DNA from 2 places in the Roseovarius sp. THAF9 genome. Region 1 is predicted to be linked to the other one. Evidence: riboswitches for the same ligand, from Rfam matches in the RefSeq annotation. Region 1 holds a riboswitch; the other holds the start of a gene.
What was found. A riboswitch is a leader RNA that binds a small molecule or an ion and turns the genes downstream of it on or off. The one in region 1 is predicted to bind cobalamin.

Region 1 (7,926 bases):
CCGTGGCCTTTCCGGGGCGTCTTTATGGCCGCACCGACGTCGCGGCCGCTCTCGACACCAAGGCCGTCACCCAACTTGAAAGTCGTCTTGCCTCCTTCTCGCGGGTCATCAGCAGTCCGGCACGACGTTGCCGCCAGACCGCCGAAGCGCTTTTCGGACCCTGCGAGCAGGACGCACGCCTTTGGGAGCAGGATTTTGGCGCGCATGACGGCATCCCCCTTGATCAGTTGCCTGACATCGGCGTTCTGGACAGCGTCACCTTGGCCGCGCATCGATCACCGGGCGGCGAGAGTTTCGACGACCTCTGCGCACGCGTGGTTCCCGCCCTGATCGAGCATGGGCGCTATGCCGCGGCGCATGGTCCGGTGGCGCTGATCGTCCATGCAGGCGTGATCCGCGCCGCGCTCGGCTTCGTGACCGGGCATGGCCCAGGCGGACTCGCATTCGAGGTGGCGCACCTGTCGATAACGCGTCTGCGGTGCGGCCCCGACGGCCCGCTTTCGGTGATCGAGGTCAACCGCACATGACGCATGTCACGGTCTGCGGCCATTTCGGGGAATGGATCCAAGGACGGCTGGGCCCGTCGGGGCCGGTCGCCCTGGTGACCCTGACCTGTTCCGCGATGCGTGTCACGGCCCCGTCCGAGGAGGCCTTGCCCTTCACCGCTGATCAATTGGTCCGCTTCGCCCGTGACCTGGGGATGGATGCCGTTCCGGGCGCGCGCCGCAATTTCGCGCTTGGCATCGGGGCGGGCGGATCAACCGCAACGCTGGTCGCCGCCGCCAGGGCAGCCGGGTATGACGGCACACCCGAACGGCTTGCCAAGGCCTGCATCGCCATAGAGGGCGCCACCGACCCACTGATGTTCGACACCGCCGATCAGCACCTCTGGGCATCGCGGTCGGGCGAGGTTCTTAGAACGATGCCCGTCCCGCCTCGTGCCGCGATTCTTGGCGGTCTGTGGGGCGCACCCGTCTGCACGGACGCAGGGGATAACGCGTTCGATGACGTCTCCGACCTGACCGGCGCATGGGCCGCCGCCACCGAGGCACGGGATCTGCCCCGCGTCGCCGCCCTCGCCTCGGAGTCCGCGCGGCGCTGCACCGCGCGCCGCGGCCCGCGCGATCCGATGGCCGATCTCGCCCGCGATCTCGGTGCATTGGGCACGGTGCGCGCCCATACCGGATCTGCCCGGGGGCTGATCTTTGCGCCGGGAACCATCCCGCCGCACGGACCATCCGCCCTGCAGGAAGCAGGGCTCGAGACCATCCTCAGCTTCGAGACAGGCATCGCATGAGCTTCGCCCTGATGATGCTGGGTGCCCTCGCCCTCGACCTCGCCTTCGGCTGGCCCGATCGGCTCTATGCCCGTGTCGACCACCCGGTCACGTGGCTTGGCCGGGCGATTACAGCGGTCGAGCGCCGGCTGAACACCGGCTCCCGCCGCCGACGCCTGATGGCCGGTGCCGTGTTGGTCGTGGGGCTTACCCTGCTCGCCGCCCTTCCCGCCCTGCTCGTCCAGGCGTTTCTGCCAGATGGGTGGGCCGGCGCGCTGGTCGGTGCAGTGCTGGCCTGGCCGCTGGTCGCCATGCGTTCCATGCACGCGCATGTGGCTGCCGTCGCACAGCCGCTGGCCGCGGGGGATACACCAGCTGCCCGTCACGCCGTCAGCATGATCGTCGGGCGCGACCCGTCCCAACTCGACCCGCCAGCCATCGCGAGGGCAGCTACGGAAAGCCTTGCCGAGAACACCTCCGATGGCATCATCGCCCCGGTCTTCTGGGGTGTGGTTCTGGGCCTGCCCGGCATCGCCGCCTACAAGGCCATCAACACGATGGACTCCATGATCGGCCACCGCAACGACCGGTTCGAGGCGTTCGGCAAAGCCGCCGCCCGGCTGGACGATCTCGTCAACTGGCTTCCCGCCCGCCTGACCGGCATCTTCTTCGCACTGGCCTCGGAAGCGTTCTTTCACACACTTCACGTGATGCAGCAGGACGCGCCCGGGCACCGGTCCCCGAATGCGGGCTGGCCCGAGGCCGCGATGGCCGGTGCCCTGAACGTCCGACTTTCCGGGCCTCGCATTTATGACGGTCGTGCCAACGACGAGCCCTGGTTGAATGGCGCCGCCCCCGATCCGGCCCCCGAAGATCTGGTGCGCGCCTTGTCGCTCTACCGTCGCGCGATGGCGCTATGCGCCCTTGCGCTGGCCGGTCTTGCGCTGCTCTAAGGGCATCATGACGGAAGTCCGAGATCACGGCGGCAATTTGGACGCCGCCATTGCCAGGCTGGGCGGCGACCCCGCCGACTGGCTCGACCTGTCGACGGGCATCAATCCCGAACCCTACCCTGTGCCGCCGATCTCTGGCGACGCCTGGGCGGTTCTGCCGCGCAAGTCAGACCTGGCGCGGTTGCGCGATGCAGCGGCCAGCGCCTACGCAACGTCCCTGCGCGTCATCCCGATGAATGGTGCACAAGGTGCGATCCAGCTGGTGCCGAGGCTGGCCCAACCGGGCCGCGCCGCCATCATGGCCCCCACCTACAACGAACACGGCGCCGCCCTTCGAACCTGCGGCTGGCAGGTCGAAGAGGTCGCATCGGCAGACGGCCTGTGGGGTGCGGACCTTGCGGTGGTAGTCAACCCCAACAACCCGGACGGCCGCCGCGCCGCGCCCGAGGCATTAATCGACCTCGCCGCCGGTGTTGGGCTGCTGATCGTCGACGAAAGCTTTGTCGATCCCGAGCCCCACCTGTCCATCGGCTCCAGAGACTGTCCCGCCAATTGCGTCGTCCTGCGGTCCTTCGGCAAGTTCTACGGTCTGGCGGGCCTGCGACTCGGTTTCGCCCTCGCCTCGGGGGCCGTCGCCGACCATCTTGCCGATCTGGCGGGCCCCTGGCCCGTCTCCGGCCCCGCCATCGAGATTGCATGCGCGGCGCTGGCAGACAACGAGTGGCAGGCGCGCGCGGTCGAAAGGCTGACCCAAGACGCCGCGCGGCTCGATTCCCTGGCTTCCGACGCCGGCTGGACACTGGTCGGGGGCACCCCGCTCTTCCGCACCTACGACGTGGCCGAGGCCCACAGGGCACAAGAATCCCTTGCGATCAACAGGGTGTGGTCCCGCATCTTCCCCTATTCGGACCGCTGGCTACGCCTCGGCTTGCCACCACAGACCCGCTGGCAGCAACTGGAAGAAGCGATCGGCGCCGCCTGATTTCATCTGGCGAGCGCCAAAAGGCCCCCGACATCCAGATGCGCCTCAAGATGTGCAGCCAGGGCATCCAGCGTGCGCTCCACCGTCGCCCGGTATCCCAGATCCGAGGCGTCGGCCCCGTTCGATGCAAGCCAGGCCGCACGGAACCTGTCATCCCCGAACATCCCGTGCAGATAGCTGCCCGCCACGCGACCATCGGCAGACACCGCCCCCTCGGCCACGCCAGCCACCCGGGCGAAGGGCCGCGCGCGGTCCGGGCCGTCGCTGCGACCGATATGGATCTCGTACCCGGCAAACGGCAGGTCCAGTCCCACGTGGTGCGCTTCGACCTGGGCCAGGCTCTTGTCGCCCCCCATGACCGTTTCGATGTCCAGCAGTCCAAGCCCCGGCGTATCCCCCGGCGGCCCCTCGATCCCCGCCGGGTCCGAGACAGTTCGCCCCAGCATCTGGTAGCCGCCGCAAATGCCCAGCACCCTGCCGCCGCGACGGTGATGCGCCAAAAGGTCGATGTCCCATCCCTGCCGGCGCAGGAAGTCGAGGTCGCCGCGCGTCGATTTCGAACCGGGAATGATAACCAGATCCGCATCCACTGGCAGCACCTGCCCCTGTTGCAGCATCGTGACCCGCACGCCCGACTCCTGCGTCAACGGGTCGAGATCATCGAAATTCGCGATCCGCGACAATTGCAGGCAGACGATGTGAAACGCGCCCTGAACCGGGCTGTCGGCGATGTCCAGCGCGTCCTCCGCCGGCAACCGCCACGCCTCGGGAAACCACGGCGCCACGCCATAGCCGCGCCAGCCGGTGCGCGCCTCGATCTCCCGGTATCCATCTTCGAACAGCGCCGGATCACCGCGGAACTTGTTGATGAGAAAGCCACCGATACGCGCCGCATCCGCCTCTGGCAGGACCGCCTGCGTGCCTATGATCTGCGCGATGACGCCGCCGCGGTCGATATCGCCACACAGAACCACTGGCACATCCGCTGCCGCGGCAAAGCCCATGTTCGCAATGTCGCCCTTGCGCAGGTTGATCTCGGCCGGCGAGCCTGCGCCCTCGACGATCACAAGGTCATGCCGGGCCCGCAAACGGGCAAAACTGTCCTGCACCGCTGCCAGAAGCGTCGGCTTCAGCCCGGAATACTCCGACGCCTTGGCCGTGGTCAGACGCTTGCCCTGCACGATCACCTGGGCGCCAACATCCGTTTCCGGCTTCAGCAGAACCGGGTTCATATCGGTGTGCAGCGCCACCCCGCAGGCCATCGCCTGCAACGCCTGCGCACGGCCAATTTCGCCACCGTTCGCCGTCACCGCGGCATTGTTCGACATGTTCTGCGGCTTGAACGGGGCCACGCTCAAGCCCCGCTGCCGCGCTGCCCGGCACAGGCCCGCCACCAGCATCGACTTGCCAACGTTCGATCCCGTGCCCTGGATCATTATCGCGGGCATGGACGGCTCCTTTCACCCGGTATCATCGCCGGGCGCTTCGTCCCGACGACAAGGACACGGCACATCAGAACTCGACACCCTTCTGGGCCTTGATCCCGTCCCGGAACGGATGCTTCACCAGGCTCATCTCGGTTACAAGGTCGGCGGCCTCGATCAGTTCGGGTTTCGCGTTGCGCCCCGTCAGGCACACATGCGTCATCGCAGGTTTTTCGTGCAACAGGAAATCCACGACCTCGTCGATGTCGATATAGTCATAGCGCAGCGCGATGTTGATCTCGTCCAGCAGCACGAACTTCATCTCAGGGTCGCGAATCTGCTCTTTCGCGATGTTCCAGCCGTTCTGCGCGGCGGCGATGTCGCGCTCCCGGTCCTGCGTCTCCCAGGTAAACCCTTCACCCGAAATGAAGAACCGGCATTCTTCCGCGAACCGGTTGCGCAGCATCTCGGCCTCGCCGGTCACCCAGTTGCCCTTGATAAACTGCACCACTGCGCAGGGCATCCCGTGCGCGATACAGCGCAGAATCATCCCGAACCCCGAGGACGATTTGCCTTTGCCCGGTCCGGTATGGACCATGATCAGGCCTTTCTCCTCGGTCTTGTCCTCCATCATGCGGTCGCGCGCGGCCTTTATCTTCTTCATCTTCTCGTTGTGGCGGGCAGTCTTTTCCGCTTCGGACGGGTCGGACATGGGACGTCTCCTTGACACAAGGTGGGTTTTCACAGCATGTCGCACCGTGTTGGTGCCTGTGTAAACAGGTGAAAAGGGAATGTGCAGCGCATCGCGCCAGGCACAGCCGCCCCCGCGACCGTGAACCGGGAAGGTTTCCACCGCCACTGGCGCAATGCCGGGAAGGCCGGAAACCGTGGGCCGATGGGCCCGAAACCGCAAGCCGGGAGACCTGCCAACAAGAAGGAAAAGACGGACCGGACGGGGTGTGCCGGGCTCGGATGGGTGGCCACCCGCCACCCCCGTGCGCACCCCCGATAGTGGAGGACACATGAGCACGCCCATCGAGCTGCTGATCTGCATCAAGTGCCGCAAGGGGCAGGAAATCCCCGAGGACGAGCGCCGTCCCGGCCAGCGCCTCTATGAGGAGGTCACGGCGCGTGCGCTGCCCGATGGCGTCACCGTGACTCCCGTCGAATGCCTGCAAAATTGCGACTCCGGCTGCACCGCCGCCATGCGCGGCGGCGAACGCTGGACCTATTTGTACGGAAATCTCGACGAAACGTCGCATCCCGACATGCTGCTTGAAGGCGCGGTCCTCTATCAACAGACCGAGGACGGGCTGATCCCATGGCGCCAGCGCCCCGAACACTTCAAGCGCAACTGCGTTGCGCGCATCCCACCCCTGACTGCAAAGGCTGACCAATGACCGATCTTGCAAAACTTCCCGTCACTGTCATCACGGGCTTTCTGGGCTCCGGCAAGACGACGCTGGTGCGCCACCTGATGCAGAACCCCGGCGGCCGCCGTCTGGCTGTGGTGGTCAACGAATTCGGCGATGTCGGCGTCGATGGCGACATCCTGAAAAGCTGCGCCATCCCCGATTGCCCGGCGGAAAACATCATGGAACTGGCCAATGGTTGCATCTGCTGTACCGTGGCCGACGATTTCATCCCGACGATCGAGGCATTGATGGCGCTCGACCCGCGCCCCGATCACATCCTGATCGAAACCAGTGGCCTCGCCCTGCCCAAACCTCTGCTCAAGGCGTTCGACTGGCCCGATATCCGCTCGAAGATCACCGTCGACGGCGTCATCGCGCTCGCCGATGCCGAGGCCGTCGCGGCGGGCCGGTTTGCCCCCGATGTGGCCAGGGTTGACGCCCAGCGCCTGGCGGATGACAGCATCGACCATGAAACCCCGCTCTCGGAAGTGTTCGAGGACCAGATCTCCTGCGCCGACATCATCCTGCTGACCAAGCCCGATCTTGCCGGCCCCGACGGCGTGGCGCGGGCGAAAGAGGTGATCGCCGCCGAAGCCCCCCGCCCCCTGCCCGTGGTCGAGGTCGCCGAGGGCGTCGTCGATCCCCGCGTGATCCTTGGGCTGGAAGCCGCCGCCGAGAATGACATGGACGCCCGCCCCAGCCACCACGACGATCACGACGACCACGAGCATGACGATTTCGAATCCATCGTTGTCGAAATCCCCGAACTGGCTGATCCTTCCGATCTGGTCAGCCGCATCGAAGATATGGCCAACAACCAGAACATCCTGCGCGTCAAGGGCTATGCCAGCGTCGCCGGCAAGCCGATGCGCCTTTTGGCGCAAGCCGTGGGCGCGCGCGTGCGCCATCAATACGACCGCCCGTGGAAACCGGACGAGGCCCGCCGCGGGCGTCTCGTCGTCATCGCCGAGCATGACGACGTGAATGTCGACGCAATCCGCGCCGTGCTGGCTCCGGCCGAGGCCGCCGAGTAACCGATGCACGTCGTCTTCCGCGAAAGCCACGGTCTGGAAGAAACCGACACCCCGACCGACCTGGGCCAAAGCCCGGCGGACCTGGTGGTGCTGTCTTTTTCCGACAGTGACCTTGGCGCCTTCGCGGAAGGCTGGCATCGGCGGCGCGACGGCCTGCCCGGCCTGCGCTTGGCCAATCTCACCGCCCTGCGCCACCCGCTGTCGGTCGACACCTATGTCGAACAGACGCTGACCGGCGCCAAGGGTATCCTGATCCGGCTGATCGGCGGGGTGCCCTACTGGGAATACGGGCTTCAACAGGTCCTGGCGTTGGCGCAGGAAAAAGGCATCGCGCTTGCTGTCCTGCCCGCCGACGGCCGGCCCGACCCCCGGCTTGACGCCTATTCCACCCTGCCCGTATCGACCCTGCGGCGCCTTGCTGAGCTTTGCGACAACGGCGGCAGCATCGCGGCCCAGGCCGCGCTTCAGCAGCTGGCGCTCGCCGCCGGCCTCTATGCCGCGCCGGTGCGCGGGGCCAAGGTGCTGCCCATGGTCGGCGCCTGGACGCCCGAGCACGGTGCCTGCTGCCCGCTCTCCGACCTGCCCGTCACGCAGACACGCATCCTGATCGTCTTCTACCGCTCCTACGTGGTGGCCGCAGACCTTGCCCCGATCGAGGCGCTGATGCGCGCCTTTCAGGCGCGGGGCCACCATGTTCGCGCACTCTTCACCCCATCGCTCAAGGCCCCTGAGGCGGCGGGCTGGTTGCGCCGGCAGGTGCAGGCCTACGGCCCCCACGCCATCGTCAACGCCACCGCCTTTTCCGGCAAGGGCGACGACGGCACGTCACCACTCGACGCCGG
Region 2 (7,926 bases), 1.8 Mb from region 1:
CCAGACCGGCGGAGACAACGAGCACGAGGGCCACGATGATGGTTGCCGGGTGACCGAAGCCGGCAAAGGCCTGATCGGTGGGCACGACACCCAGCACCACGCCCAGCATCAGCGCGCCGAACGCGACGATATCGTAGCGGTAGCGGCCCCAGAGCAGCAGGGCGAAAACGCCCCCGAAGAGCGCGAAGAGGATGATCTGGTCCTGGGTCATCAGTTTCGGCGTTGCCCGGGAATGTCCGTCGCGCGCATGATGCGGGAGCCGAAGAGCAGCAGGCAATTGTCGGGATCCTTGACGTGAAATTCGCGCTGGCCGTAGTCCTGATTGAAGGGCGGGCGGACCCGGGCCTCGGGCATGTCGTCGAGGACCGGCCGCAGTTCGTCGTAGAATGCGTCGATATCGTCCACGTCCAGATAGATCATCTGTTCGCCGATCTCGGCCTCGGGGCTTACTTGCAGCACGCGCAGAGCGTGGCCGTGCCCGGTGCAGTAGGCGTAGCCCAGATCTGGCTGCACGAGGCCGGGCGCAAAGCCGAGACTTTCGAAGAACTCGCAAGAGGCCGCGAGGTCGCGCGTGAAGACGAAGGGCGTGATGTCGACGATACCGGGCATTGGCCTCTCCTTTTTGCTGGGGCCAGCGTAAACGCAACGTGCCCACGCGCAACATGCGATTGCCGGGATTGCACAGGGGCCTACGGGTGATTTATAGAAGCGAGAACTTCTCGCATGTCATTGGAGGCACGTCATGGCCGGCCACTCGAAATGGGCCAATATTCAGCACCGCAAGGGCCGTCAGGATGCCCAGCGGGCCAAGCTGTTCTCGAAGCTGTCCAAGGAGATCACCATCGCCGCCAAGATGGGCGACCCGGATCCAGACAAGAACCCGCGCCTGCGTTTGGCCGTCAAACAGGCCAAGTCGCAGTCGATGCCGAACGACAATATCGATCGGGCGATCAAGAAATCGGTCGCGGGTGATGGTGAGGATTACGAGGAAATCCGCTATGAGGGCTATGGCCCCAACGGCGTGGCGGTGATTGTCGAGGCGATGACCGACAACCGCAACCGTACAGCCAGCACGGTCCGCTCGACCTTTACCAAGCACGGCGGGAATCTGGGCGAGACGGGGTCTGTCGGGTTCATGTTCGAACGCAAGGGGCAGGTCACCTACCCGGCGGATGTGGGCGACGCCGACACGGTGATGATGGCCGCGATCGAGGCCGGCGCCGAGGATGTGGAATCGGGCGAGGACGGGCACGTGATCTGGTGTGCGGATACCGACCTGAACGACGTCAGCACCGTGCTGGAGGCGGAGCTGGGCGAGAGTGACGAGACCAAGCTGGTCTGGCGACCCACGACCACGACTGAGTTGGATTTGGAAGCGATGCAGAAGCTGATGAGGTTGATCGACGCGCTGGAGGATGACGATGACGTGCAGAACGTCACGACGAATTTCGAGGCCAGCGATGAAGTGATGGAGCAGCTGGCGGCGGAGTGAAGCCACGTGCTTGGCCGATTGATGCGGCGTCCCCTAGGGGGCGCCGTTTTTTGCTTTGCTGCGGTTTAGCAATGCGCGATTTAGCGACATACTCTACCTTGATACCGCGGTAACGCTGTACCTTAATACCGCGGTAACGCTGTACCTTAAGGCATCAGCACCTTATCGATCACGTGGATCACGCCGTTGGACGCAATGATATCGGCCTGCGTCACGTTTGCATCGTTGACCCGCACGGCGGCGCCGTATTTGCGCGTGCGGCCGTCGACGGTCACATTGCTGCCTTGCACCGTGCCGACGCTGAGGCGCTCGCCGATCACCTGATCCGAAGTGATGGCCCCCGGTACGACGTGATAGGTCAGGATCGAGGCCAGCTGGTCCTTGTTCTCGGGCAGGAGCAGCGTGTCGACCGTGCCGGCGGGCAGGGCCGCGAAGGCGGCGTCGGAGGGCGCGAAAACGGTGAAGGGGCCGGGGCCCTTGAGTGTATCAACGAGGTCGGCGGCTTGCAGGGCGGCGACCAGCGTGGTGAAGCGCCCATCGTTCGACGCGATGTCGACGATATCGGGCGTGCCCTGGTCCTGCGCACAGCCTGCAAGCAGGCCGGTGGTCAGAAGCAGCGCCGGAGCGCCGGTGAGAAGGAAGCGTCTTTGCATTATAAATTCTCCGTCGTTTCATTCCCGGGGCAGTTGGTACAAGGGCCGGGTGTCTAATAACTCGTGAAAACACTCTGTTTTACGCATCAGACGTGGATCGGTTCACTTTTTTGTCAAAGCTCGCCCATAGACCGGCGGCGCAGTTTCACAGGCACCCCGAGCGGGTCGAGGTGCTGGCCGGATGCAGGTGTCGGCGGCAGGCGGTTCATGGTCGCAATCGCGGGTTGCGTCAGAGGCCGGTTGGCGGCAAGATGAAGGTCCCGAAGGTGCCACGAAAGTCGTGGAGAATTGGGAAGCCGGTGCAAGTCCGGCGCTGCCCCCGCAACGGTAAGGATGGGGGATACCGCAGATGGCCACTGGGGCGTCATGCCCCGGGAAGGCGCGCGTATCCGCACCCCCGCCAAGCCCGGAAACCAGCCCTTGGGGTGAACGTCGAATCGCGGGGGGCGGTGCGGGCGGTGGACCGAAAAGCGGTTCTCGCGCGGCCTTCCTTCGCCCCAGTCCGGCCCGGGGTGTGGCCAGAGGAAGAGCAGAAGATATGAACCTGACACCGATCATGGATGGACTGGAGCGCAGCGGCGCCACCGGCGCAGAGGCTAAGGCCGTGGCACGGCTTGGGTTTCTGGAATGGGTCTTCGCCTATCCGGGGACCGTCACCGCGCACGCGGTGCGTGAGGCGCTGGCCGAGCCAGTGATGCAGAACCCGGGAAGTGCAGCGGCGCGTGCCTTCGTCGATTTCCTGGAAGAGGCGCGGTACGCTGTCCCGATGGCACGCGGCCGGCGCGGGCGGGCGTCCCGGCTTGTGCACTGAGCCCATGGAACTTGGCCCCCTCGTCACATGCGGCGGGACACATCCGGTTCGGGTGTCTGGAAGATGAATGAATGGTGTCACGGAAAAGAAAAAACGGCGACGCCAGGGAGGAGGAGAGGCGCCGCCGTTCTTTACGTCGGGTCCCAGGGAGGAGGAAGGGACCGTTCGTTACAGTTGGACCCGTTCTGAGCCCAGGTCTTGCCGGGACCGCACAAGGGAGGAGAGGCGGTATCCCGAACAGGTGCCAAACGGGAGGAGAAGCACCTGATTGTTTTAGCGAGCGTTTGGCGCGGTGGCCGTTTCGTTCGCTGTTGAGTTAAAGATAGCGATATGCTGCGCGTGCACAATGGGTTTTGCTGCAACGCAGCTATGCAGGAAACGCATAGAAGAATAGTTTATATTTTGCGTGTGATATCATCGATTTGCCGGTTTTTTGTGCGGCGTTGAAACGGGGGTTGTACCCGCTTTCAGAAATGCCACTTTCGACGCCACAGATGCATGGAGACAGGGCATGACGGAAATACTCGACAAAGTGCGCCAGGAACTGGAACGGCTGGAATTACCGGACGGTGGTACCGTGATTTCACGCGACATGGTGCGTGCGATGCGACTCGAAGGCAGCGAAGTGCGATTCGTGTTGGAGGCGCCCAGTGCCGAGATGGCACGTCACATGGAGCCCCTGAGAGCCGCCACCGAGCGCGCGGCGCTGTCGGTCGAGGGAGTGACCTCGGCGCAGGTGGCGCTGACCGCGCAGGCACCCGAGACCCCGGCCCCGTCGTTGAAGGTGGGGCGGCATCCGGAGGGCGGAAACGCGTCGATCCGGCCGGGCGGGGTGAAGTCGATCCTGGCGGTGGCGTCCGGGAAGGGCGGCGTGGGCAAGTCGACCGTGGCGTCGAACCTGGCGGTGGCATTGGCCCAGGCGGGACGGCGCGCGGGCTTGCTAGACGGTGACATCCACGGGCCGAGCCTGCCGCGGATGATGGGCGTGACCGGGCGGGCGAGCAGCCCGGACGGCAAGATCCTGACGCCGCTGGAGGCACATGGCGTCAAGATGATGTCCATCGGCCTGATGATCGAAGAGGACCGCGCCGTTGTCTGGCGGGGGCCGATGCTGATGGGGGCTTTGCAGCAGATGATAAGCCAGGTGGACTGGGGCGAGTTGGACGTGCTGCTGGTCGACCTGCCGCCGGGGACGGGGGACGTGCAACTGACCCTGTGCCAGCGGGCGGCACCCACGGGCGCGCTGGTTGTCTCGACGCCGCAGGATGTGGCGCTTTTGGATGCGCGCAAGGCGATTGACATGTTCAACACGCTGAAGACGCCGGTGCTGGGGCTGATCGAGAACATGTCGATGTTCCATTGCCCGCAATGCGGATACGAGGCGGCGATTTTCGGCCATGGCGGCGTGGCGCAGGAGGCCGAGAGGTTGGAACTGCCGCTGTTGGGAGCGTTGCCGATCGACCTCGACACACGGCTGGGCGGCGATGCCGGGCGGCCCGTGGCGCTGGAGGACGGTGCGGTGTCGGAGGCCTATGCGCGGTTGGCGGACCGGTTGGTGCAGGGCGGGATGGCGTAGGCGCTATTCGACCCTAAAGGAAGCCAAGACGGTGGGTTTTCAGCCACCCTACGCGCTGTTCATATCGCTATTGGCATAGCCGGCAAAGCTCGGGCACCGTCACGGTGTCCTGAGGTACCTTTAACACCCCGTTGATATTTCCCGAATCCCGGGTGCGCACCGGTTCGCGCCCATGGCTGGCAATCACGTGACGGCAGGGGACCGATGCCCCTGGCGCGGAAAGGGAAATTCATGAACAAGGCAATTACCGATGGCATCACCTTTATGCCGCCGGCCTATGCGAACGGGCTGGATGTCTGGTCGAGCGGGAACGGCACGCCCGGGTCCGACACATATGATGGGGCGGCCAACGCCGCCTTCGTGCCCGCCGATCAGGATTTCGGCGGGGCGCTGGAGTTACAGAAAACCCAAAGCGTTCAGAAACTGCGGTACATGGGCGAGACGCCGATCCTGCCGGGCTGCTACCTGCAGATCACCGCGCGGGTGAAGGCAATTGCCGGGAACTTGCCCAACGTACGCATTGCGGCCTGGGCCGGCGGTGCGGGCGGCGCCCATGTCAACGGTCTGGTCGAGACCGGCCCGAGCGTGGCGCTGACGAATTATGGTGAGGTGGTCGAGGTCACGGCTATTGTCGGTAGCGGCGACCGCGGTGGAGTTGACATGGTCTGGGGCACAGAGCCCCTGTACGGTCATTTCGGCATCGACCTGACGGGCCCCAACGGTGGCGTGGTGCGGATCGACGACATCCGGATCGAGGATGTGACCAGTATCTTCCTGCGCGATTTGGTCGGGCTGGTGGACGTACGGGATTACGGCGCGAAAGGCGATGGCAGCACCAATGACCTGCCCGCCTTCGAGGCCGCTGATGCGGCGGCGAGCGGACGGACTGTTCTGGTGCCTGCCGGGACCTATTTTCTCGGCGACAGCCTGACCGTACAAAGCAAGGTCGAGTTCGAGGGCGAGGTCACCATGCCCGTCGACAAGATTTTCGAGCTGGTTAACGATTTCGACTTTTCCAAGTACGTGGACGCCTTCGGTGGCGATACAGAGATGGCGTTCAAAAAGGCCTACCAGGCGCTGCTGAACAACCCGGGTCATGTCGAGCTGGACATAAAAGGCCGCAAGGTGGCCCTGCGCGCGCCGGTGGATATGCAGGCGGCGGTGCCAAACCGGACGGTCTACAAGACGCGGCACGTGATCAAGAACGCGCAGTTCTCGGTCTTTCCGGGACCGAACTGGGACACCGACACCATCACCTCTCAGGCAACCTACAACGCCAACGACAACAAACGCCTGACCAACGTGGCGAACGTGGCCAATATTCAGGTCGGATCGCTGGTCACGGGCAACGGGGTGGGCCGGGAGGTCTATGTTCGTTCCAAAAACATCGGCGCCCAGACCGTGACCTTGAGCCAGCCGCTCTACGATGCGGAAGGCACGCAGAACTACACGTTCAAACGGTTCAAGTACATGTGGGATTTCAGTGGCTTCTCGCAGATCTCGAAATTCGCGGTGTCGAATGTCGAGTTCCAGTGCGGCGGCGATTGCAGTGCCGTGCTGCTGCCGCCCGCGGGCTCGGCCATTCATTTCCGCGACTGTTTCTTCACTCAGCCGCTTGACCGGGGCATCACCAGCCACGGCGAGGGTGACCAGGGCATGATGATCGATCGGTGCCAGTTCTTGTCGCGGGAAAGTCCGCTTCTGGTGCCGAACCGGACGACGATCGGGGTCAACTGCAACGGCAACGACATCAAGATCCGCAATTGCCGGTGCAATTTCTTCAAGCATTTCGCGATTTTGGCGGGGTCGTCCAGCATCATCATAGGCAACCATTGTTTCCAAGGCGACAGCGCCGATCCGGGCCCGCGCAGCGCGATCTTCGTGCTGACGCGAACCAACAATCGCGGCTCTATCACGGGTAATTACATCTGTGACGGGTCGATCGAGTGGACGAACGAGTACGACGAGGCGCCTGATTTCTCGAGCGAATTTTCGTTCAGCGCTTTGTCCATAACCAGCAACGTTTTCCTCAGCCAGAGCACTGCGCCCTCTTTCAACTTCCTGTCCGTAAAACCCTATGGGCCGGGGCATTTCATCACCGGGCTGACGGTGACGGGCAACACGGTGCGCCTGATCGACGGGCCGATCGACCGCTTCGAGGGTATCGACACCAGCTTTGCGACCATGAACTTCGAGCGGTTCCGTAACATCCGCTTCGAGGACAACGCCTATTTCAACGTCAATATCCAGGTGGAAAATCCGTTGGTCGTGCAACACACCGAAGCCAGCGCTCAGAAGACCTGGGTCGTGTCGCCCCATCCCAAGCTGCCGTTCGAGGCCTGGGCGCAGACGGTCGAGTCGATCGTGGCCGAGGGAGCGATCCGCGAAGCCGATGGGACGGCCTATTTCGGGGTGCCTTACTATGACGGAAAGGAAGGCCCGAACAAGGACAGGGTCAACTTGCGCTGGGAAAAGGCGGTCCGCGGGACGGTCACGATGCGCATCAGGATCGACGATCTGATCTGATGCACGGGAGGTGTCGCGCAACGCCTTAGAACTGGTGCCAGAGGCCGAGTTTCAGTTTGAAATCATCTGCCTCTGCCACGCCGGCAACCAAGCCGACCTCGATATGACGGCCGGGTGCAATGCGGCGCACATAAGATGGCGCCAGCTTGGCGTAGGGATCGCTTTGCGTCGGGATGCCCGTTTGTAGTTGCAGGATGATCTTGGCCTCGGGGCTGGGGCTTAGGCCGAAGGTGATGTCGGTCTCCAGCACGCCATCGAAACTGCCAATGATTACCGCCCGGCTGTCGACGCTGACCCATCCGGGTATATCCCCCAGTTCCAGCCCGCGGCCGACGCTGATGCCCGGGCGCAATGCGAAGTCTTCGCGCGTCATGCCGAGGCCGAACTCGGCACTGACGCGCAGTTTGCGGTCCGCGGCACCGACGGGCCAGCGCAAGAACGCAATGGCTTTGGATATGTCGTCTTCGTGACCGCCCGCATCCAGGCCGACGGTCAGGCGCTTCGTCAGACCGTGTTCGGCATAAAGCGAGCCGTAGAACCCGCTGCCATCTGAGATGCCGTTCTCGAGGTCGGTCTCGATGGAATAGCTCAAGAAGGTTTCCCCCTCGACCCGCATCCAGGGACCGGCCAGGGCCGGCGCGACACTGGCGATAAGAAAAAGGGGAATGATAACGCGCTTGAGCCGCATTGCACCTCACGCGTTCAGATTGGTTAAATTTGGTAAACTGTTGGTTAACGAAAGCCGATTATCCCGGGGTGTCCGGCGTGTCGCGGGCGACCGCAATCAATCCAAGCTGACGCGCCCCGGCAATGGACAGGATATCGGAATCAAATCCCTGCGGCTTTTGAAAGCGACGGATGGCGGCGC

Region 2: it holds a riboswitch for cobalamin, as region 1 does, so the genes downstream of both, FIU86_RS11590 (hypothetical protein) here and FIU86_RS02740 (DUF1636 domain-containing protein) in region 1, are expected to answer to the same signal.

What each region holds. Positions count from the first base shown of each region.
Region 1 is NZ_CP045404.1:547,923-555,848, reverse strand. Features, by position in the region: gene FIU86_RS02770 (histidine phosphatase family protein) at 1-527, shown strand, start outside; gene FIU86_RS02765 (propanediol utilization protein) at 524-1,297, shown strand; gene cbiB (adenosylcobinamide-phosphate synthase CbiB) at 1,294-2,229, shown strand; gene cobD (threonine-phosphate decarboxylase CobD) at 2,237-3,211, shown strand; gene FIU86_RS02750 (cobyric acid synthase) at 3,214-4,659, opposite strand; gene cobO (cob(I)yrinic acid a,c-diamide adenosyltransferase) at 4,724-5,347, opposite strand; cobalamin riboswitch at 5,381-5,581, shown strand; gene FIU86_RS02740 (DUF1636 domain-containing protein) at 5,658-6,035, shown strand; gene cobW (cobalamin biosynthesis protein CobW) at 6,032-7,084, shown strand; gene cobN (cobaltochelatase subunit CobN) at 7,088-7,926, shown strand, end outside.
Region 2 is NZ_CP045404.1:2,323,529-2,331,454, reverse strand. Features, by position in the region: gene FIU86_RS11610 (SLC13 family permease) at 1-211, opposite strand, end outside; gene FIU86_RS11605 (VOC family protein) at 211-609, opposite strand; gene FIU86_RS11600 (YebC/PmpR family DNA-binding transcriptional regulator) at 743-1,492, shown strand; gene FIU86_RS11595 (fasciclin domain-containing protein) at 1,639-2,145, opposite strand; cobalamin riboswitch at 2,393-2,582, shown strand; gene FIU86_RS11590 (hypothetical protein) at 2,684-2,956, shown strand; gene FIU86_RS11585 (Mrp/NBP35 family ATP-binding protein) at 3,468-4,532, shown strand; gene FIU86_RS11580 (glycosyl hydrolase family 28-related protein) at 4,764-7,058, shown strand; gene FIU86_RS11575 (hypothetical protein) at 7,084-7,746, opposite strand; gene FIU86_RS11570 (peptidoglycan-binding protein) at 7,805-7,926, opposite strand, start outside.